Linked DNA regions of Mesorhizobium japonicum MAFF 303099. The protein of the gene in region 2 interacts with the protein of the main gene of each other region in a pairwise test. Links are inferred from orthologs where the notes say so. Each region holds a gene or a part of one and is shown on either strand. Other genes may lie near its edges.

Region 1 (11,375 bases), 3.1 Mb from region 2 along the record:
CGAGGTCTTCCGACGAGCCGCCAAATTCCATCAGCACCGCCGCCTCGTGGATCATCTCGCCGGCGCCGAAGCCGACAATGTGCACGCCGAGCACGCGGTCGCTGGCCTTGTCGGCGAGGATTTTCACGAAACCGTCCGTGTGCAGCATGGCGCGCGCACGGCCATTGGCGCTGAACGGGAATTTGCCGACCTTGTAATCGATGCCGGCCTTCTTCAGCTCTTCCTCGGTCTTGCCGACCGAGGCGATTTCCGGGCTGGTGTAGACGACGCTCGGGATGACCTCATAGTTCACATGGCCGGCCTGGCCGGCGATGGTTTCGGCCACCGCCACGCCCTCGTCCTCGGCCTTGTGCGCCAGCATCGGCCCGGCGATGACATCGCCGATGGCGTAGATGCCGGGGACGTTGGTCTTGAGATGCCCGTCGGTCTTGACGCGGCCGCGCTCGTCGACCTCGACGCCTGCTTCCTTCAACCCGAGACTGTCGGCATAGGCACGGCGCCCGGTGGCGATCAGCACGACATCGGCCGCGATGGTTTCGGCGGCGCCGCCCTTCACCGGCTCGAAGGTGACGGTTGCACCTTTCTTGGCCTTGGCGACGCCGGTGACCTTGGCGCCGAGCTTGAACTCGAAACCCTGCTTCGACAGCATCCTCTGGAACTGCTTGGAGACCTCGCCGTCCATGCCGCCGAGGATCGTGTCGAGGAACTCGACCACGGTGACCTTGGCGCCGAGCCGCGCCCAGACCGAGCCGAGCTCGAGCCCGATGACGCCGCCACCGACCACCACCAGGTGGCCCGGAACCTTGTCCAGCGACAGCGCGCCGGTCGACGACACGATGATTTTCTCGTCGAAGTCGACCTTGACGCCGGGAATGCCGGCGACATCGGAACCGGTGGCGATGACGATGTTCTTCGTCTCGATCTCCTCGACCTTGCCGTCCTCGCCCGTCACCGACACCTTGCCGGCCGCCACCACCTTGCCGGTGCCGCGGAAGCTGTCGATCTTGTTCTTCTTGAACAGGAAGGCGACGCCGTTGACGTTGGACGCCACCGTCGCATCCTTGTGCGCCATCATCTTCGTCAGATTGAGCTTCGGCGCCGGGATCTCGACGCCCAGCGTGTCGAAGGAATGGCCGGCCTCGGCGAACATTTCGGAGGCATGGAGCAGCGCCTTGGACGGGATGCAGCCGATGTTGAGGCAGGTGCCGCCGAAGGTCGCGTTCTTTTCGACCACCGCGACCTTCAGGTCGAGCTGTGCCGCCTTGATGGCGCAGACATAGCCGCCGGGTCCCGATCCGATGATAACGACGTCATAAGCCATGATAGTGTCCTTCTGTTTTGAGCATGATGCCGAAAAGTGTGACGCGGTTTTCGGATAACATCATGCTCGAACTGCATGAGCGCTCAGCGGCCGCCGCTGACATTCAGGATCGCGCCCGTCGTATAGGACGCTGCGTCGGATAGAAGATAGAGAACCGCAGCCGCGACTTCATCGGCGGTGCCGGCCCTTTTCATCGGCAGCGTGTCCTGGATCAGCGCCACCCTATCGGGCTGTCCGCCGGAAGCATGGATGTCGGTGTCGATGATGCCCGGCCGCACCGCGTTGACGCGGATGCCTTCCAGCGCCACCTCGCGGGCCAGCCCGACGGTGAACGTGTCGATGGCGCCCTTGGAGGCGGCATAGTCGACATAATTGTCCGGCGCGCCCAGCACCGCCGCGGCCGAGGAGATGTTGACGATCGCTCCACCCTTGCCGCCATGGCGGGTCGACATGCGCTTGACCGCCTCACGGGCGCACAGAATGGAACCGACGACGTTGATGCGCATCATGCGTTCGAGCCGTGCCGCGCTCATCTCGTCGACGCGCGCCTTGGCATCGACAATGCCGGCATTGTTGACGAAGGCGTCAAGCCGGCCATAGCTGCGGTCGACGGCCTCGAAGATGGCGATGATGTCGGCCTCGCCGCCGACATCGCCCTTGACCGCGAAAGCGTCGCCGCCGGCAGCCTTGATCTCGGCAACCAGGGCGTCGGCGGCAGCCCTATTCGAGGCGTAGTTGACCGCGACGCGATAGCCGGCCTTCGCCCCGAGCCGGCAGACCGCGGCGCCGATGCCGCGGCTGCCGCCGGTGACCAGCAGGACCTTCTGCGCCTCGCTCATTCCTGGCATCCCTTCAGCGTGAACACATCCCACGGCACTTTCGAAAATCCGCCACCGCCATAGGCCGGGGACTGACGAAGCGCCGGACCGAGATCCGGCAGGATCAGCGTCTTCGGCGCCTCGACGCCTTCCGCCGGCAAAAGCCCGATGCCACCCTTGTCGTCCGACGTGTAGATGACGCCGTGCCAAGGAGCGCAGGCGGCGAGCTCGGCACCAGTGGTGTCGCCCTCCGGGCATTTGTACATCAGCGCGCCGTTCGGCCGTGCCACGCCCTCGTTCCACATGACGATGCCGTTCAGCACCACATTGTTGTCGAGGATCATGCGGAACGTGTTGGTGACGGTGGCCGAGGTGCCGGTCGGGGTAAAATCGATCTCGCTGCCGCTCTGGCTATCGCCATAGACGGCGAGCTCGATCGGGCAGGCGGCGAACGCGTTCGCCGGGATCATCGCCGCACCGACCGCTATCGATGCAGTCGACAGGCTTTCCGACAAGAACGAACGGATCGTCACGCTTATCCGCCTTGAACAGCTTGATCGAGAATGAGGATCGTCGAGAGAAAATAGTCTATCTCGAACGCAACGTTATTATCCTTGTCGACCGGAATGGTGTTCACCTCGTATTTGAGGGTCAAGATACGAGAACCATCCGCCAACTCGATATAGATGTCGCGCTCCCGGCCACCGCCGATTGTCCACCTGAATTCGCTCTCGTTCAGGAACTGCAGGGCCTTCGGCAAAGTATGTATGTCTATTGGCTTTCGGCCTCCAAAAATTGCTGGGTGCCGCCCCACATCGACATCCAGATGGCCGTGCCAAGTCGACATCATTCCACCCGGTTGCAATCTTCCGAAGACAGGTTCGATGCTAATCGACCGCAAGCGAAAATCGGGGCTGAAGAAGAACTCGCAATTGGTGCCATAGATACACCAGGCCGACTCGGGATCTCCGTGGCGATAATGATTGTCGGCTCGCAAATCCTCCGTATCTATAAGGCTGCGAACCGTTTCACGGTTGCTCTTGCCGAGTTCGATCGGACCCGCGCGGCCTGTCGCGACAAGCTCGAACAGGTCGATTGGCTCGACAGACTCGGCCATCGCAGCAGGCCTAGAGATCGAGCACCAGCCGTTCCGGATCCTCCAGGCTTTCCTTGACGCGCACCAGGAAGGTCACGGCTTCCTTGCCGTCGACGATGCGGTGATCGTAGCTGAGCGCCAGATACATCATCGGCCGGATCACGATCTGGCCGCCAACCACGACAGGCCGGTCCTGGATCTTGTGCATGCCCAGAATGCCCGACTGCGGCGCGTTGAGGATCGGCGTCGACATCAGCGAACCGTAGACGCCGCCATTGGAAATCGTGAACGTGCCGCCCTGCATGTCGGCGACCGACAGCTTGCCGTCGCGCGCGGCGATGCCGAGCCGGCCGATCTCCTTCTCGATCTCGGCGATCGACATCTGGTCGGCATCGCGCACGACCGGCACGACCAGGCCCTTCTCGGTGCCGACGGCGACGCCGACATGGGCAAAGTTCTTGTAGATGATGTCGGTGCCATCGATCTCGGCATTAACCGCCGGGATTTCCTTCAACGCATGGGTGACGGCCTTGGTGAAGAAGCCCATGAAGCCGAGCTTCACGCCATGCTTCTTCTCGAACACGTCCTTGTACTTGGTCCGCAGCGCCATCACCGCCGACATGTCGACCTCGTTGAAGGTCGTCAGCATGGCGGCGGTCGACTGCGCTTCCTTCAGCCGGCGCGCGATGGTCTGGCGCAATTTGGTCATGCGCACGCGTTCTTCCCGCGAAGCATCGTCGCCGGAGGATGGCGCACGCACCGCGATCGGTGCCGGCGCAGCCCTCGGCGTCTCGGCCGGCTGCGACGGCGCGCCCTTGGCGATGGCGTCGAGCACGTCGCCCTTCAGCACCTGGCCGCGCTTGCCCGAGCCGGAAAGCTGGTCAACCGACAGATTGTTCTCGGCGATCAGTTTTGCCGCAGCCGGCGCCGGCGGCATGCTGCGCGGCTCGACCGCGCCGGCATCGCCGGCGATCTTGGCGGTCTCGGCCGCGGCCTGCTTGCTGGTCGACGCCGCATCAGGCGACGAGGCCTGCGACACCGCCTGCGGCTTGGTCGCCGGCGCAGAGCCACCAGCCGAGATCGAGCCCAACAAAGCGCCGACACCGACCGTCTCGCCTTCCTTGGCGACGATTTCGCCCAGCGTGCCGGCGGCGGCGGCCGGAACTTCCACCGTCACCTTGTCGGTTTCGAGCTCGACCAGCGGCTCGTCGACGGCAATGGCATCGCCGACCTTCTTGAACCATTTGCCGATGGTCGCCTCGGTGACGGATTCGCCGAGAGTGGGAACGCGGATTTCGGTAGCCATTGTGCCTGTCCGTTCTTGTCGGTTCTGTTCTATTCGCCTGCTTTATTCGCCGAGCGCGTCTTCGAGCAAGGCGGCGAGTTGGGCAAGGTGCTTGGACATCAATCCGGTCGCCGGCGACGCGGCCGCCGGCCGGCCGGTGTAGCGCACCCGCTGATGCTTGGCGTCGATATGCGCCAGTACCCATTCCAGATATGGGTCGATGAACGACCAGGCGCCCATGTTCTTGGGCTCCTCCTGGCACCACACCATCTCGGCGTTGCGGAAGCGTGACAGTTCGGTGATCAGCGCCTTGGCCGGGAACGGATAGAGCTGTTCGACGCGCAGCAGGTAGATGTCGTTGATGCCGCGCTTCTCGCGCTCCTCGTAGAGGTCGTAATAGACCTTGCCCGAGCACAGCACGACGCGGCGGATCTTCGAGTCCTTGGTGAGCTTGATCGGCTGGTTCGGCAACAGCTGCGCGTCGTCCCACAACAGCCGGTGGAACGAGCTTTCGCCCGAGATTTCCGGCAGCGTCGACACCGCCCGCTTGTGGCGCAGCAGCGACTTCGGCGTCATCAGGATCAGCGGCTTGCGGAAGTCGCGCTTCAGCTGCCGGCGCAGGATGTGGAAATAGTTGGCCGGCGTTGTGCAGTTGGCCACTTGCATATTGTCTTCGGCGCACAGCTGCAGGAAGCGCTCCAGCCGGGCCGAGGAATGTTCCGGACCCTGGCCTTCATAGCCATGCGGCAACAGGCAGACGAGGCCCGACATTCTGAGCCACTTGCGCTCGCCCGACGAGATGAACTGGTCGAACACCACCTGGGCGCCATTGGCGAAGTCGCCGAACTGCGCTTCCCACAAGGTCAGCGCCTTCGGCTCGGCCAGGCTGTAGCCATATTCGAAGCCCAGCACCGCCTCTTCCGACAGCATGGAGTTGATGACTTCGTAGCCGGCCTGTGCCGCCGACAGATTGTTGAGCGGGATGTAGCGAGTCTCGTCGCGCTGGTCGTAGAGCACTGAATGGCGCTGCGAGAAGGTGCCGCGTTCGGAATCCTGCCCCGACAGGCGGATCGGATTGCCGTCGAGCAGGATGGCGCCGAAAGCCAGGGCCTCGGCCGTCGACCAGTCGATACCTTCGCCGGATTCGATCGCCTCGCGGCGGTTTTCGAGGAAGCGGATGATGGTCTTGTGCGCCTCGAAACCCTTCGGCACCTCGGTCAGCTTCTTGCCGATTTCCTTCAGCGTCTTGACCGGCACGGCGGTCTTGCCGCGCCTTTGTTCGTCCTGGTTGTCGGCCGTGCGCAGGCCCGACCAGGCGCCATCCAGCCAGTCGGCCTTGTTGGGCTTGTAGTGCTGGCCGACTTCCCATTCGGATTCCAGATGCGCGCGCCAGTCGGCCTTCATCTGGTCGAGTTCGGCCTGGGTGATGTGGCCCTCGGCGATCAGCCGGTCGGCATAGATCTGCACCGTCGTCTTATGGGTGCGGATGTTGCGATACATGATCGGCTGGGTGAAGGCCGGTTCGTCGCCCTCATTGTGGCCGAAGCGGCGGTAGCAGAACATGTCCACGACCACCGGCTTGTGGAACTTCATGCGGAACTCGATCGCCACCTTGGTGGCGTGCACCACGGCTTCCGGGTCGTCGCCATTGACGTGGAAGATCGGCGCCTCGATCATCTTGGCGACATCGGACGGATAGGGCGACGAGCGCGAGAAGCGCGGATTGGTGGTGAAGCCGATCTGGTTGTTGATGATGAAGTGCAGCGTGCCGGCGACGCGGTGGCCGCGCAGGCCCGACAGGCCGAGGATTTCGGCGATCACGCCCTGGCCGGCGAAGGCAGCATCACCATGCAGGAGCAGCGGCAGCACCTTGGCGCGTTCCTCCAGCGGCACGATCTCCTCGCGGCCGCGGCCGAACAGATAGTCCTGCTTGGCGCGCGCCTTGCCCATCACCACAGGATCGACGATTTCCAGGTGCGACGGGTTGGCGGTCAGCGACAAATGCACCTTGTTGCCGTCGAACTCGCGGTCCGACGAGGCGCCGAGATGGTACTTGACGTCGCCCGAGCCTTCGACCTCGTCGGGAGCGGCCGAGCCGCCCTTGAACTCATGGAAGATGGCGCGGTGCGGCTTTGCCATCACCTGGGAGAGCACGTTGAGCCGGCCGCGATGCGCCATGCCCAGCACGATCTCCTTCATGCCGAGCTGGCCGCCGCGCTTGACGATCTGCTCCAGCGCCGGGATCAGCGCCTCGCCGCCATCGAGGCCGAAGCGCTTGGTGCCCTTGTACTTGACGTCGATGAACTGCTCGAAGCCTTCGGCCTCGACCAGCTTCTGCAGGATCGCCTTCTTGCCGGTGTTGGTGAAGGAGATCTCCTTGTCGGCGCCCTCGATGCGCGCCTGGATCCAGGCCTTCTCCTCGGGATCGGAGATGTGCATGAACTCGACGCCGAGCGTCGAGCAATAGGTGCGGGTGAGGATCTCCAGCATCTGCCGGATGGTGCCGAATTCGAGCCCGAGCACATTGTCGAGGAAGATCGGCCGGTCGTAATCGGCTGCGGTGAAGCCGTAATTCTCCGGCGACAGCTCGTTGTAGTCCTCGAGCGGCTTGGCGATGCCGAGCGGATCGAGATTGGCGTGCAGATGGCCGCGCATGCGATAGGCGCGGATCATCATGATGGCGCGCACCGAATCGCGCGTCGCCTGATGCACGTCGGCATCGGACAAGACGACGCCATTGGTGACCGCCTTGTCCTTGACCTTCTTTTCCAGGTGCTTCTCGACGATGCCCCAATTGCCGTCGAGCGCCGACACCAATTCGCCATTGGCCTGCAGCGGCCAGGACGGCTTGGCCCAGGAGGCGCCCTTGGCGTTCCTGCGCACGTCGCCGGCATCGTCCTTCAGCCCGGCGAAGAACTCCTGCCACTCGGGATTGACCGAGGCGGGATCGTCCTCATAGGCGGCATAGAGCGCGTCGATGTAATCGGCGTTGCCGCCATAGAGGAATGAGGTGAGCGAGAATTGGTCGTTGGTTTGATCTTGTCGTGCCATTTTATCTAGCGGAGCGTTGCTCCGTTCTCCCTATCCCTAGTGCGCTGCCACACGGCTAAGCCGCCACATGCCAAAAGGGTTTGCATACAGATTGTGGTCTCCGTCAGGCTGCTGCGCTTCCACACTCAAACTATATCGTGGTGCGCCTGCTTCCAGTCCAAACGTCTGACCGGCCAAAAGCTCGGGGCTTTCGTGGAGTTGATACATGTTGAAGCCGCGAAGCAGCTTGACGGCAGACTGAAACTCGTCGCCTGAAACGATAGAATCCCAAAGCCCCAGATTGCGCATGCCACAGCTGTAGGTCGTCGTACCGTCCGTGACGGAATCCAGAACCATCAGCCCGTAGATCTCGACGAAATCACCGTTTGTCCGTTCAAGCCATTGATCCGCCGAGAAGGCCTTGCCTGCCGTTTCAACCTTCACGCCAAGACCGCCGGCCTTGATCAGATGAGCTGCCGCCTTTGCGATGGAGATCGATGTTTCCTTCGTTTGTGAGGAGGTCGAGAGCAGGTAGACGACGCTCTTATGCGAGTCGATTTTGTCGATGACATCCTTGCCGAGCTCATTGACGAGGCCGGCGCCAGCAAAGGCCCTCATCATGTCCTCGTCACGGTCGCAGAAATCAAACTCGAACGCAGCTTTGCTCGGGCCATGCATCATGATCATCCCCGCAGCCACATAGTCGGCTGAAGGCAGCGAGGCCTCTGCAACAGCGCGCACAAAGGCCGACCTGCCTTCCCAAAGGCCTGGTATGCATAGAATGATGCGCTTCTCGTCTTCCATGTCCTGCTCATCGGCATTCGAAAGCTCGACTGCTCGCGTTCTTATCCCTTGATCGCCTCGACCAGCGTCGTTCCCAGCCGCGCCGGTGACGGCGAGACCTTGATGCCGGCCGATTCCATCGCCGCGATCTTGTCCTCGGCGCCGCCTTTGCCGCCGGAGATGACCGCGCCGGCATGGCCCATCGTGCGGCCGGCCGGCGCCGTGCGCCCGGCGATGAAGCCGGCCATCGGCTTCTTGCGGCCACGCTTGGCTTCGTCCTTGAGGAACTGCGCGGCGTCTTCCTCGGCCGAACCGCCGATCTCGCCGATCATGATGATCGACTTGGTCTCATCGTCGGCCAGGAACATCTCGAGCACGTCGATGAACTCGGTGCCCTTGACCGGGTCGCCACCGATGCCGACGGCGGTGGTCTGGCCGAGGCCGACATTGGTGGTTTGGAACACGGCCTCATAGGTAAGTGTTCCCGAGCGCGAAACAACGCCGACCGAGCCCTTGCGGAAGATGTTTCCAGGCATGATGCCGATCTTGCATTCGTCGGGGGTGAGAACGCCCGGGCAGTTCGGGCCGATCAGCCGCGAGGTCGAGCGGTCGAGCCGCGCCTTGACCTTGACCATGTCCATCACCGGAATGCCTTCGGTGATGCAGATGATCAGCGGGATCTCGGCCTCGATCGCTTCCAGGATCGCTTCGGCGGCACCTGCCGGCGGCACGTAAACGACGGAGGCGTTGGCCCCGGTCTTTGCCTTACCTTCGGCGACGGTGGCGAAGATCGGCAGGCTCTCGCCCTTCGAGCCGGTCCACGTCTCGCCGCCCTTCTTGGGATGGATGCCACCCACCATCTTGGTGCCGTGATAGGCCAGCGCCTGTTCGGTGTGGAACGTACCGGTCTTGCCGGTCAGGCCCTGCACCAGCACCTTGGTGTTCTTGTCGACGAGAATGGACATCGGAGCCCTTTTCTAAAAACTGTTGATCGAGGAAGGCGAGACGCGCCGGTAGACGCCACTCACCATGTCTTGCCAGCCATCGCTGCCGGCGGGTTTGAAATGCAGTCGCATGCGATAGGTGTCGGCATCGTCGAAAATATACGTCACCCGCGCCGTGCCACGCGGCGACGACCGCTCCAGATTGAGCTCGCTGCCATTCCACGTGCCCGTGGCCGGCGAGGCCGGCACAAAGCCCATCGAATCGAACTGGTGCATGGTGACGAGGCTGTTCTGCTGGTCGAAGCCGAACACATTGTGCGAACCGAAGGAAATCGTGCCGTCGCGGCGCTGGCGATAGCGCTGAACCACGAACAGGCCGCCGAACTGTGCCTCTGCCAGCACTTCCGACGTCGCCGTGCCGGCATCGGTCCATTGCGTGGCCGCGACCTCTTCCTCGCCGCGCCACGCACCGACCAGCGCCTGCAGGCGCTGGTGATCGGCGGAAAGCGAAGAGAAGGAGGCAGCGTTCATGGTCAGAGCCGCTTCAGATCGGTGACGGTGAGGTCGCTCTTGGCGTTGCCGGTGTTGAGCGTCGTCGCCGGCTCGAACATCAGCACCACGGGCTCGGCGGTGAGCGAACGCGGCCGATGTTCGACACCGCGCGGCACGACGATGAAGTCGCCCTCGCCAAGCTCGACCGGCCCGTCACGGAAATCGATGGCGATCCTGCCCCGCAGCACGAGGAAGGCTTCGTCCTCATGCTCATGCGCGTGCCAGTCGAAGATCTCGCCGAACTTGGCGACCTTCGCCTGGCTGTCATTGACGTCGCCGGCAATATGCGGATCGAAGACCTTGGTGATCTTCGCGTCCGCCGCCTCGACCAGGTTTATCTTGCGCGGAGGCACAGGCTCAGCCCTTCACCGCCGCGACGATCTTCTTGGCTGCGTCGTCGAGATCATCGGCCGACACGACGTTGAGGCCGCTGTCGTTGATGATCTTCTTGCCGAGTTCGGCATTGGTGCCTTCCAGACGCACCACCAGCGGCACTTCCAGCCCGACTTCCTTGACCGCGGCGATCACGCCCTCGGCGATGATGTCGCACTTCATGATGCCGCCGAAGATGTTGATCAGTATGCCTTTGACCGCCGGATCCTTGGTGATGATCTTGAACGCCGCCGTCACTTTCTCCTTGGAGGCACCGCCGCCGACATCGAGGAAGTTGGCGGGCTCGGCGCCATAGAGCTTGATGATGTCCATCGTCGCCATGGCGAGGCCGGCGCCGTTGACCATGCAGCCGATATTGCCGTCGAGCGCGACATAGGCGAGGTCGTATTTCGACGCCTCGATTTCCTTCTCGTCCTCTTCAGTGGTGTCGCGCAGTTCGAGCACGTCCGGGTGGCGGAACAGCGCGTTGTTGTCGAACGACACTTTTGCGTCGAGCACGCGCAGCCGGCCGTTCTTCATGACGATCAGCGGATTGACCTCGAGCAGGCTCATGTCCTTCTCGATGAAGGCCTTGTAGAGGATCGGGAACAGCGTGCCGCCATCCTTGGCGGCGTCGCCGTCGAGCTTGAGGGCTGCGTTGAGCTTCTTCACATCATCCGCCGTCACGCCCCTTTCCGGGTCGATGGCGACGGTGATGACCTTTTCCGGCGTGTCGTGGGCGACCGCCTCGATGTCCATGCCGCCTTCGGTCGAAACGACGAAGGCGATGCGGCCGACGGAACGGTCGACCAGGATCGACAGATAAAGTTCCCGCTCGATATCGGCGCCGTCCTCGATATAGAGGCGGTTGACCTGCTTGCCGGCCGGGCCGGTCTGCTTGGTCACCAGCGTGTGGCCGAGCATCTCGTTGGCGTTGGCGACGACGTCGGCGACCGACTTCGCCAGCCGCACGCCGCCCTTGGCGTCGGGCGACAGTTCCTTGAACTTGCCCTTGCCGCGGCCGCCGGCATGGATCTGGCTCTTCACCACATAGAGCGGGCCGGGCAGCGCGCGTGCCGCGGCTTCCGCCTCGCTCGCCTTGAACACCGGCACGCCTTCGGCCACCGGCGCGCCAAAGCTCTTCAGCAGCGCCTTGCCTTGATATTCATGGATG
Region 2 (10,749 bases):
AGATGCGCTCGTCGCTGACGCCGGCATGGACAAAGATCACGGCCCTGGCGCCGGCAAGCTCGGCGCCTTGCGCGACAGAGCGGCCGTGATTGCCGTCGGTGGCGCAGGCAAAGGTCATCTTTGCGGCGACCGAGCGAACATCGGCACGATCGAGATCCTCGACATCGACAGGGCGGCCAAGGCGCTTGCCTGCCTCTTCCAGCACAAGACGGAAGACAGCATAGGCGCCACCCAACGCCTTGAAGCTGCCGAGGCCGAGACGAAAGCCCTCATCCTTGACGTGGATGGTGCCAACTCCGAATTCCCTCGCCAGCGCCGGCAGCGCGCACAGCGGCGTCATTGCGTGATTGTCACGATGGGCCAGAAAGCGCTCGACCGTGTCGGCGCCCGCGATCCCGAGGGTTTCGGCATCGGCGGCATCAAGCGGCTTGCCGTGCAAGGCATTGCGATTGGGCAGGAACACTGGCGGTCTCCTTGGCAGTCAGCGAGACCATATTGCAGGACAGACGCAAAGAGCGCTGTAATTGGACCTCCGAAATGCAAGTTTGTTTCACCGGGATACCGCCATTGCCTCCATCATCGCCCCCGCTCGACAGTTTCGATCTCGCCATCCTTGCCGTCCTGCAGCGCGACAACACGACGCCGCAGCGGCTGATCGGCGAGGCGGTGAACCTGTCGGCGCCGGCGGTGCAGCGCCGCATCAAGCGCATGGAGCAGGCCGGCGTCATCGCCAGCAATGTCGCAATCATCGAACCCGCGGCGGTCGGCAAGCCCATCACCATCTTCGTCGAGGTGGAGCTGGAGAGCGAACGCACCGAATTGATCGACGCAGCCAAGCGGCAATTCTCGCAAACGCCCGAAGTGCAGCAATGCTACTATGTCACCGGCGAGGCCGACTTCATCCTCGTCATTACCGTGGCCGACATGGGCGCCTATGAGGCGCTGACGCGAAAGCTGTTCTTCGGCAGCAACAATGTCCGGAAATTCCGCACCTTCGTGGCCATGGACCGCGTCAAGGTCGGGCTGACGGTACCGTTGCCGGATTGAACCTCGCCGGAGGGCAGGCTTCAGCCCGTCCCGCCATGTTTTTGACATTCTCAGGACGCGAATTGAGCCGGGAGGCGCGCTTGGACGATACCACGACAGTAGCGATCATCGGGGCCGGGCCAGCGGGCCTGGCCGTTGCCGCATGCCTGCGGCAGGCCGGTGTCGACTTCATCATCATCGAAAAAGAGCAGCAGGCCGCGCCTGCCTGGCGGCGCCATTACGAGCGGGTCCACCTGCATACGACCAAGCGCTATTCGTCGCTGCCCTTCGTGCCCTTTCCCAAACACTATCCGCGTTATGTGCCGCGCGCTCTCTTCGTCGACTATCTCGACGCGTATGCGCAGCGCTTCGACCTCAGGCCCCAGTTTGGAGAAACGGTCAAAGCGGTCACCCAGGACGGTCGCGGCTGGCGTGTGGACGCGGCATCCGGGCCGTTGCGCGCCAAAGATGTGGTGATCGCGTCAGGCTACAATGCCGAGCCCTTGCGGCCCGCATTTGCCGGTATCGACACCTTCACAGGCAAGACATTGCACAGCGCCGACTATCGCAATGCCAAGCCTTTTGCCGGTCAGTCGGTGCTGGTCATCGGCATGGGCAACACCGGTGCGGAGATTGCGCTCGATCTGGCGGAAAACGGCGCACAGCCGACGATTTCCGTGCGCGGCGGCGTTCATATCGTGCCGCGCGAACTGTTCGGCGTGCCTATCCAGATGGTCGGCATGGCGGCGCGCCTGGGGCCGCAACGCTTGAACGACGCTCTTTTCCCAGTCATTCTCGACCTGGTTCTGGGCAGGCTGGACAAATACGGGCTCAAACGGCCAGGACAGGGACTGCTGGAACAGATAGCGGTCGCATCGCGCATTCCGGTGATCGACGTGGGCACCATCGGCAAGATCCGCGAAGGCGCGATCAAGGTGGCGCCCGATATTACCGAGATTTCGCAACGCGGCGCCCGTTTCGCCGACGGCAAACACGGCGAATTCGACGCGATCATCTTCGCCACCGGTTACCGGCCGGGCTATGCCAGATTCCTCGAGCCCGGCATCCAGCCAGACCGCAGCGGCGTTACCCCCAAAGCTTCGGATCTCGGCCTCTACCTGATCGGTTTCCACAATGCAGTCACCGGATTGCTGCGCGAGATCGGGATCGAGGCCCAGGCGATCGCCGACGACATCCGGCACCGGCTGAACAGGAAGAAGGCGGCTGAGATTCTGCCGGTATAGTCGGCCTCCAGCGCTTCGCTCTGATCAACCAGCCTTGCGCAGCCAGACCTTGTTGTCGTGGAAGGCAGCGCCGCCATAGGGCGCGGGCGCATCGGCGCCGGTCAGCACGTTGATGCCCTCGCCGCGCTCATGCGCGCTGTTCGGCCAGATGCCTTCGGCGATCACCACGCCGCGCTTGATGCCGTCGAAGAATTTCGCATGCAGCACCAGGTCGCCGCGCTGGTTGCCGACCTCGACGCGGTCACCATCGGCAAGCCCAAGGTCCGCTGCATCGTCGGGATGCAGGAGCAACGCCGGCCTGCCTTCCTTTTCCTTCGACACCGGCGTCTCGGCAAAGGTCGAGTTGAGGAAGTTGCGCGCCGGCGAGGTCGTCAACCTGAATGGATGCGCATCGTCCGCCACTTCGATCAGGTCGACATGGTCGGGAAACTCAGGCAGGCGCTCCACCGGTCCGAACAGGCCCATGCTCTTCGGCGGCCGGTTGGGAGCCGCCTGGCCCGTCCAGTCGGCGCGGAAGCGGAATTTCCCATCCGAATGGCCAAACCCCTTGATGAAATGCGCGGTCTCGAAATCCGGCTGCAGATCCACCCATTTCTGCTCTTTCAAGCTGTCGAAGCTGCCCAGCCCGCGCTTGCCGAGAATGATGTCGATATGCTGCTGTTCGGTGAGGCCGAAACCCGGGCGGTCAGCGACCCCCAGGCGCTCAGCCAGCTGCTCGATGACGAAATGGTTGGTGCGCGGCCCTTCCGGCGGCTCGATCAGCTTCGGCCCCAGCGTGATGTGCTGGTTGCCGCCGCCCTTGTAGACGTCGTCATGTTCCAGAAACATCGTCGCCGGCAGCACCACATCGGCAAGCCTGGCCGTGTCGGTCATGAACTGCTCGTGCACGCAAGCGAACAGGTCGTCGCGCAGAAAGCCCTGCTTCACCAGCCGCTGCTCGGGAGCGACATTCACCGGATTGGTGTTCTGGATCAGCATCGCCGTGACCGGCGGCCCGCCATAGAGCGCGTCGCTGGCGCCGGTCAGCACCGGGCCGATGCGCGAATGGTCGAGATAGCGGATCGAGGGATCGCGCATCCTGGTGCCTTCCAGCACCTCCTGGTTGAGCTTGAAGATGCCGGAATTCGAATGGAAGGCGCCGCCACCCTCATACTGCCAACTGCCGGTTACCGCAGCGATGCAGGAGGCGGCATAGAAATAGGGCCAAACCGTCTCCGACCCGTATTTCTCTTCGGCTGCGATGAACTTTTCGGCGACGAGGTCGAGCGCCGCCTCCCAACTCGCTTCCTGCCAGACGCCATCGCCCTTGGCGCCGGCGCGGATCAGCGGCTTCAGCAAGCGGTCGGGATGATGGACACGGTCGGCATAGCGGGCGACCTTGGCGCAGACGACGCCCGATGTGTAGGTGTTGGCCTTGGCGCCATGGACGCGGCCGATGCGGTTGCCGTCGAGCAGTTCGACCTCGAGGGCGCAGGTCGACGGGCAATCATGCGGACAGGCTGAATGGCCGATGCGAAGCTTGGCGTGCTGGTTCATGAAGCATGTCTAGCGAGTTTCGGGCGTGGCGTGTAGGGCCAGATAGCGCCTTCCCTTCTCCCCCAAGGGAAAGAAGGAAAGAACGCTCTCCTACTCCGCCGTGCCTTCCTCGTATTCGGCCGACATGGTCAGCCATTTTTCCTCATGGCCGGCCAGCGTCTGGGCTAGCTGCGAGCGCTCCTTGGCTAGCCTGGTCGCGGTCGAGGGATCCTTTTCGTAAATCGCCGGATTGGCCAGTTCGTCCTCGATGCCGTCAATGCGCTTGCGGATGCGGTCCATCAGAGCCTCGGTGGCGCGGATTTCCTTGGCCAGCGGTTCGAAGGCGGCACGGCGCGCGGCCGCATCGCGGCGGCGGTCGGCCTTGGACGCCTTGTCCGCCTCGCGCTTACCACGGCGATCGCCGGACACGCCAGTGACCAGCGTCTTGTAGTCCTCAAGATCGCCGTCATACGGGTTGACCGCGCCGTCCTTGACCAGCCACAGCCGATCGGCGGTCGCCTCCAAGAGATGCCGGTCGTGCGAGATCAGAATGACGGCGCCGGGAAATTCGTTGAGCGCATGGATCAGCGATTCACGGCTGTCGATATCTAGATGGTTGGTCGGTTCGTCTAGGATGAACAGGTTCGGCCCCTCGAAGGCCGACAGACCCATCAACAGCCGCGCCTTCTCGCCACCGGACAGGTCCTTGGCGGGCGTATTCATCTTCTCGGTCGTCAGACCGAACTGGGCGACGCGGCCGCGCACCTTGGATTCCGGCGCCTCCGGCATCAGCCGGCGGACATGCTCATAGGCGTTTTCCTCCGGGCGCAGATCGTCGAGCTGATGCTGGGCGAAGATCGCCACCTTCAGCCCCGGCGCCACCGTCATTGTGCCGCTCTCCTGCTTCAGCCGGCCGGATAGCAATTTGGCGAAAGTCGACTTGCCGTTGCCGTTGGCGCCGAGCAGCGCGATGCGGTCGTCGGCGTCGATGCGCAGCGTCATCTTCTTGAGGATCGGCTGGCCTTCGGTGTAGCCGACATTGACGTTGTTCAGCGCTACGATCGGCGAGGCCACGGTCTTCACCGGTTCCGGAAATGAAAACGGCCGCACCGAATCGTTCACGATGGCCGCGATCGGCTTCATCTTTTCCAGGGCCTTGATGCGTGACTGTGCCTGTCTGGCCTTGGACGCCTTGGCGCGAAAACGCTCGACGAAGGACTCCATGTGCTTGCGGGCGGCTTCCTGTTTGACGCGGCCCTTTTCCTGCAATTCCTTCTGCTCGGTGTACTGGCGCTCGAACTGATCGTAGCCGCCGCGCCAGAAGGTCAGCTTCTTCTGGTCGAGGTGAACGATCGAGTTGACGGCCCGGTTGAGCAGGTCGCGATCGTGCGAGATCAGAAGCACGGTGTGCGGGTATTTCGACACGTAGTTTTCCAGCCACAACGTGCCTTCGAGATCGAGATAGTTGGTCGGCTCGTCGAGCAGCAGAAGGTCCGGCTCTGAAAACAGCACGGCCGCCAATGCCACGCGCATCCGCCAGCCGCCGGAGAAGGACGAGGCCGGCCGGCCTTGCGCCGCGTCATCGAAGCCGAGGCCGGCCAGGATGGTGGCCGCGCGGGACTCGGCCGAATGCGCGTCGATGTCGGCCAGCCGCATGTGGATGTCGGCGATGCGGTGCGGATCGGTGGCCGTCTTTTCCTCTTCGAGCAGCGCCGTGCGTTCGACGTCGGCCTTGAGCACGATCTCGATCAGCGGCTCCTCGGTTCCGGGCGCTTCCTGCGCCACCTGGCCGATACGCGTGTTCTTCGGCAGGCTGATCGAACCGGTCTCGGAGGGAAAATCTCCCGTGATGGCCTTGAACAGCGTCGTCTTGCCGGTGCCGTTGCGACCGACAAGGCCGGCCTTGGTGCCGGCCGGCAAGGTCAGCGAGGCGTGGTCGAGAAGCAGGCGCCCGGCCATGCGGAGCGAAAGGTCGTTGATGATCAGCATGGCCGCGCTTTTGCACCGGACATCGACGCTTCGCAAGGCCTTGCGGGCCAGTTGGCCCGATCGCGTGAAAACGGGCGGCAGCGGCAGCGCCCTCCGGCATCAACCCGGGGGCATCAAATGGCGTCGCTCGGACTTTGATTGCCAAGTCGCCGATCGCAAGACCGCCGGAACGGATATTGAAGATACCGGCCTGAGGAATTTATACTATTTCTATTCGTGTTGATATAATTTTAGTACCGACTAAACGGGAGAGATCGAGTGTTGACCAAGAACAGCGTTGTCTCAACTTTGCTTTCAGTTACCATCGTCGTCGGCGCGAGCGCGACACATGGGCAGAATGCAGACGATTATCCGCGACGCCGATCCATTTTCCCGCAGGCAAGTCCAGCGCCACCATCAGCGACGGTGTAGAGCGAGGGGCGAGTGCCACCTACTCATTTGGCGCAAGGGCCGGGCAAAAAAGCCGAGATCATACTCAGTTCGGTGGAGAACAACGGCGTTTTCTCCATCTACCTACCCGGCGCCACCACCAGAAAGGCGACAGCGGCATCGATGTACAAGGCCCAACAATAGCCGGCACCGGTGCGGGCGTCACCAAATGGAGCGGCGCCCTTCCCAAGGACGGCGACTACATCATCGTGGTCGTAGGGACGCGCGGCAATGTTGATTGCGATCTAAAGGTTTCGATCCACCGAGCAATTCCAGGAAAAGCGTGAACATCTTGTCCAGAACAAGCGCACTGCGCTTTCCCTTTGCTTCAAAATAAGCATTGCAGCAGTTCATGTTTCACTTAAACGGTGAACTGCTCCAGATTTTTTTCTTTAGAACGCGGCACCCAAATTGCGCCGCTCACATCGACACGGCAGCACGATTGCACCAGGCAATCGTGCTGCGACTTGCGCAGAACAAAGCGACCGGGCCTTTCAGGAGGCCGCCCGCTCAGGCCTTTGCCTTGCCTTTCTTTGCCACGGCGGCCGGCGCTGCTGCCGGTTTGCGGCCAAGCCCTGTCGACTTTGCCAGCGCCGACCGGGTCGCCGAGTAATTCGGGGCAACCATCGGGTAATCCGGTGGCAGGCCCCATTTGGCCCGATAGTCGTCCGGGCTCAAACCATAGTCTGTCCTGAGGTGTCGCTTGAGCGACTTGAACTTCTTTCCGTCCTCCAGGCAGATGATGTAGTCGGGAAACACCGACTTTTTCGGGTTGACGGCCGGAACCAGGCTCGGGCTTTCCACGACGACCGCGCCAGCCAGCTTCCGAACCGATGCACTGACGCTGGCAATCAGGTCAGGCAGGCCAGAAGCCGGGAGTGGATTGTTGCCGACATAAGCCGAGACAATATCGGCCGTTAGCTCTATAACGGTCTTATCCTCGATATTTGACAATTCTTTCATCCTATTTGCGAGAAAGTCATCCACCCCAGCGAAGACTTTCGTCGATGTATCTCTTTAACCGCGTCCCCCAGCGGGTCGCCAAGCGCCAAAACGAATCAAGACTTGGCGTCAACTATTTTTATGGGAAATCGACGCCGCGCAAATTAGAAAATCTAATACTTGGAAGCGGCAGACTTGGTCGTCCGGGCATCCGCCAATATCTCAAGAATACGCCGCCAACGGGCACAGCGCCCGAAATCCTTCTGCTCAATCGCCTTTTCAGCCTTCATCGCCGCGTAAAGCGGTGCCTCGGCGCCAAATTCCTTGATCAGCCAATGCGCTTCCTGCCTAGCGAGACGTTCATTGTCGTCAAACATAGTCTTGCGCCTCCGAGCGCTCCAGACCGACCGCGATACAACTGCCGATGACGAGGACAGCGCCGGCAATGGCGGTCGTCGTCAACTGTTCCCCGGACAGCGTCAGCAGCAATGTCGACGCAATCGGCGTGAGATAGGCGACGACCGCGACCTTGCCGCTGCCTTCAAGCTTCAAGGCGCGCGACCAGAAGTAATAACCCAGCCCCATCGGGCCGGCGCCGAGATAGAGCCCGAGGGCCAGATCCATGCCGGCGGGCCAGGCGACGCCTTCGCCAGCGGACCATAGAAGCGCCAAGGCGACGCCGACCAGCGATGAAGGTAGCAGCAGGCGATCGGGCGAAGTGGCGAGCCGTCCCACCATCACCGAATAGAACGCCATGCACAGCGCAGACCCGAATGCGGCGAAATAGCCGACGAGATCGCCTTGGAACCAGTTGTTCTCACGCCCTCCCGAAATCACCAGCGCGACGCCGACAAACCCAAGGACCGCGGCAAGACCCAGCAAGGCCGGACGCCGGGGATTGTCGAAGGCGATCACCGCCGCGGCGACCATCAAGGGCCAGGTGTAGGCCACGAGATTGGCTTCGATCACCGGCATCGAGGCGAAGGCGATGTATTGCAGCACCATGGTGCCGACCAGACCGATGATGCCGACGGCAAGCGCTGCGACCGCGGCCCGGGGCGCGACCGATGGAGCCGCCTCACGGCTCATGAACCGGATCAAGGCGAAGACCAGTGCAGCTCCCGCAAATTGCAGGAACTGCACTTGCGATACCGGATGGGTTGCCAGCAGGGATTTGCCGACCAAGGCATTGGTCGACCACAAAGCCACCGCGCCGGCAGCAAAGACAAGCGCGGATATCGAACTTGATCCATGCCGAAACAATCGGCCTGGGGCTCTATCCCTGTGTTGGACCATGATCTCGTCCGAAGACCGGCTCCCACTTCTCGGGATCATGGTTGACTACCATGATCCCCTGGCTCCGCCCGAAACCTGTGTTTCGGAGGCCGGAGCGGGCGTCGGATGCTCCGCCTCGAACCGGCGATAGGCCGGCAACTGGTTGGTCCAGACATCTTCGGCCAATTCGTTGACCCACTCGCGGTCGTGATCATTGTCGGCGGCGAGATAGAACATGCGGTTGTCGTCGACATAGGGCTTGGCCACCGAACGCTGGTTGAGCACCAGGGTGACGCGCTCGCCGTACTGGATCGGGGCGGTGCGATGCAGCACGCCAAGAAACTGTCCGAGTGTCGCGTAGTTCATCTTGTGATCGATGCGCATGATGCGGTTGCGCGGGATCTCGCGGCCGGATTCGAGGATGGCGCGGCCGGTCTCGGAATCGTCGCAATAGATTTCGAGATGGCCCCCGACCAGCGGATTGCTGATCGACAAAGGAATAAGCTCGGTGACCGGAACGCCGTCGCAATGCCATTCGACGGCGCCGTCCCTGGGATTCATGAAGGTGACGGTCGAACCGACGATCGACAGCGGATAGGGCTCCAGCTTCGTGCCCATCATGTCGGACAGCCGCTCCAGGCGCAGCTTGTCGTGCAGCAACTCCTTGATTTCGGGGATGAAACGGTCGGCGCCGGTGATGAAGGTCAGGTCGAGGTGCTTGTGCACGGCATGACTGTCCTTGAGCTTCAGCGCGGCCTCCTCGATTGCGGCGAGCAGTGCCGGGTCATAGCCATGCAGATACTGTGCAACGCCGAAACTCGACACTTTCCAGGCGGTTTCGTGGCCGATAATGGCCTCACGGCTCATCGCATAGCGCAGTTCGGGTATGGTATGTGCGTTCATTGTACTTCTCCAAGTGGGGGGCAAACACTTAGTTAACAGTCGATTGAATTAGCCCCCCCTGTAAAATTAGGAATGCTGGTGCTAGTGTAAGCCCAGCTTAAGGTCGAAGCCCGTGCGTTTGCTCAGTCAGGTCAACCTCAATTCGCTGAAAATCGTGGAGAGTGCTGCGCGCCACGGGAATTTCACGCGAGCCGGCGAGGAACAGTTCATCACCGCTTCAGCGGTCAGCCAGCGCGTCAAGAGCCTGGAAGACCAGCTGCGCTTCAAGATTTTCCAGCGCGGCGGCAATGCGGTGTCGCTGACGCCGGAAGGCGAGACCTATGTCTCGCGCGTTCGCGAGGCGCTGGAGCGGATCGTCGCCGCTAGCATGGAAGCGACCGGACAATCGCAGGAACATGTGCTGAAGATATCCGTGCTGCCGACCTTCGCCGCGCGCTGGCTGTTTCCGCGCCTGCCGGAGTTCCAGCGGCGATATCCCGATATCGTGATGCGGGTTTCGACCTCCTACGCGACGCATGAGTTCTCGACCTCCGATTTCGACCTCGAAATCCGCTATGGCGACGGCCATTTCAACGGGCTGCCATCCGATCTGCTGTTTCGGGAAGACCTGACACCGGTGTGCAGCCGCAAATTGTTCCATGAGGTTCTCGGCGACAAGCCGGTGTCCAAGGTGGAGCCGGACGATCTCAGGCACTTCACGCTTCTGCATTCCGACACCTGCACCCAGAACTGGCAATCCTGGCTTGGTTTCGCCGGCGCCAGCTTCGTGCTCAGCGAAACCAAAAGCATCTATTTCGACTCGTGCATGATGTCCTACGAGGCGGCCAATGCAGGAATGGGCTTTGCCGTGGCCAACCGTGCCTATATGGCCAGCGACATTCGCGCCGAAAAGCTGGTCGCTCCCTTTGCCGTCCACCATCCCAATAGCGCCGGCTGGTATTTCGTGTCTCCCCACAAGTGCCTTGCCGCACGCAAGGTTCTGCTGTTCAAACAATGGGTCATGGCGGAAGCGGCTTTGACGCAACGCCAATTGGACAGTGAAATCCGCGACCTGGCTACCGAAGCTGTCTGAAATTGCCGAATGGCCTGACGTGAAGGCCATGCTTCTGCAGAAGATGCGGCGATAGTCGGCGCGGGCCGCTTACCTGGATCAGGCGAAAGCCCTGCCCTCTTCGGTACGCTGGAAATGCGCCAGATCGAGCAGCACGGAAGGACGGCCCAGAACCGTCAGGATCATATGCGCCTGGCCGCGATGATGGGTCTGGTCGTTGAAGACATGCGCCAGCGCAGGCGCAAGGCGCTGCGAGACGGTGCGCATATCCGACAGCGTCATATAGGTGAAGCGGCCCGACAGCGCCTTGTCGCTCAAGCCGGAAAGCCAGTCGATGATCCGCCGGTCCTCCGCCTCGCGCGCCGTCCTCAGCTT

Evidence for each region.
Region 1: the proteins of MAFF_RS32235 (region 2) and MAFF_RS17805 interact in binary tests that used the Escherichia coli proteins (3 or more experiments, as listed by UniProt). The link is inferred for Mesorhizobium japonicum MAFF 303099 from one-to-one orthologs.

Annotation. Positions count from the first base shown.
Region 1 is NC_002678.2:3,418,937-3,430,311, forward strand. Bases 4,384-7,933 are described here. They hold MAFF_RS17805 (2-oxoglutarate dehydrogenase E1 component), read right to left. Parts: upstream 7,572-7,933; coding sequence 4,584-7,571; downstream 4,384-4,583. Other genes in these bases: odhB (2-oxoglutarate dehydrogenase complex dihydrolipoyllysine-residue succinyltransferase), read right to left, coding at 4,384-4,541; MAFF_RS17810 (hypothetical protein), read right to left, coding at 7,608-7,933. Outside these bases: MAFF_RS17785 (SDR family oxidoreductase), read right to left, coding at 1,405-2,160; MAFF_RS17790 (hypothetical protein), read right to left, coding at 2,157-2,609; MAFF_RS17795 (hypothetical protein), read right to left, coding at 2,675-3,256; more of odhB, read right to left, coding at 3,267-4,383; more of MAFF_RS17810, read right to left, coding at 7,934-8,354; sucD (succinate--CoA ligase subunit alpha), read right to left, coding at 8,396-9,298; MAFF_RS17820 (DUF1579 family protein), read right to left, coding at 9,311-9,808; MAFF_RS17825 (cupin domain-containing protein), read right to left, coding at 9,811-10,182; sucC (ADP-forming succinate--CoA ligase subunit beta), read right to left, coding at 10,187-11,375. UniProt on the Escherichia coli protein: E1 component of the 2-oxoglutarate dehydrogenase (OGDH) complex which catalyzes the decarboxylation of 2-oxoglutarate, the first step in the conversion of 2-oxoglutarate to succinyl-CoA and CO(2).
Region 2 is NC_002678.2:6,541,940-6,552,688, reverse strand. What follows is about bases 3,336-6,259. They hold MAFF_RS32235 (ABC-F family ATP-binding cassette domain-containing protein), read right to left. Parts: upstream 5,775-6,259; coding sequence 3,897-5,774; downstream 3,336-3,896. Other genes in these bases: MAFF_RS32230 (hypothetical protein), read left to right, coding at 5,761-5,997; MAFF_RS32240 (molybdopterin-containing oxidoreductase family protein), read right to left, coding at 3,336-3,806. Outside these bases: MAFF_RS32255 (diaminopropionate ammonia-lyase), read right to left, coding at 1-463; MAFF_RS32250 (Lrp/AsnC family transcriptional regulator), read left to right, coding at 568-1,047; MAFF_RS32245 (flavin-containing monooxygenase), read left to right, coding at 1,083-2,270; more of MAFF_RS32240, read right to left, coding at 2,295-3,335; MAFF_RS32225 (MucR family transcriptional regulator), read right to left, coding at 6,714-7,166; MAFF_RS32220 (hypothetical protein), read right to left, coding at 7,319-7,522; MAFF_RS32215 (DMT family transporter), read right to left, coding at 7,515-8,441; MAFF_RS39835 (hypothetical protein), read right to left, coding at 8,487-9,323; MAFF_RS32205 (LysR substrate-binding domain-containing protein), read left to right, coding at 9,436-10,395; MAFF_RS32200 (DinB family protein), read right to left, coding at 10,474-10,749. UniProt on the Escherichia coli protein: Genetic data indicate it may be involved in ribosome assembly or function.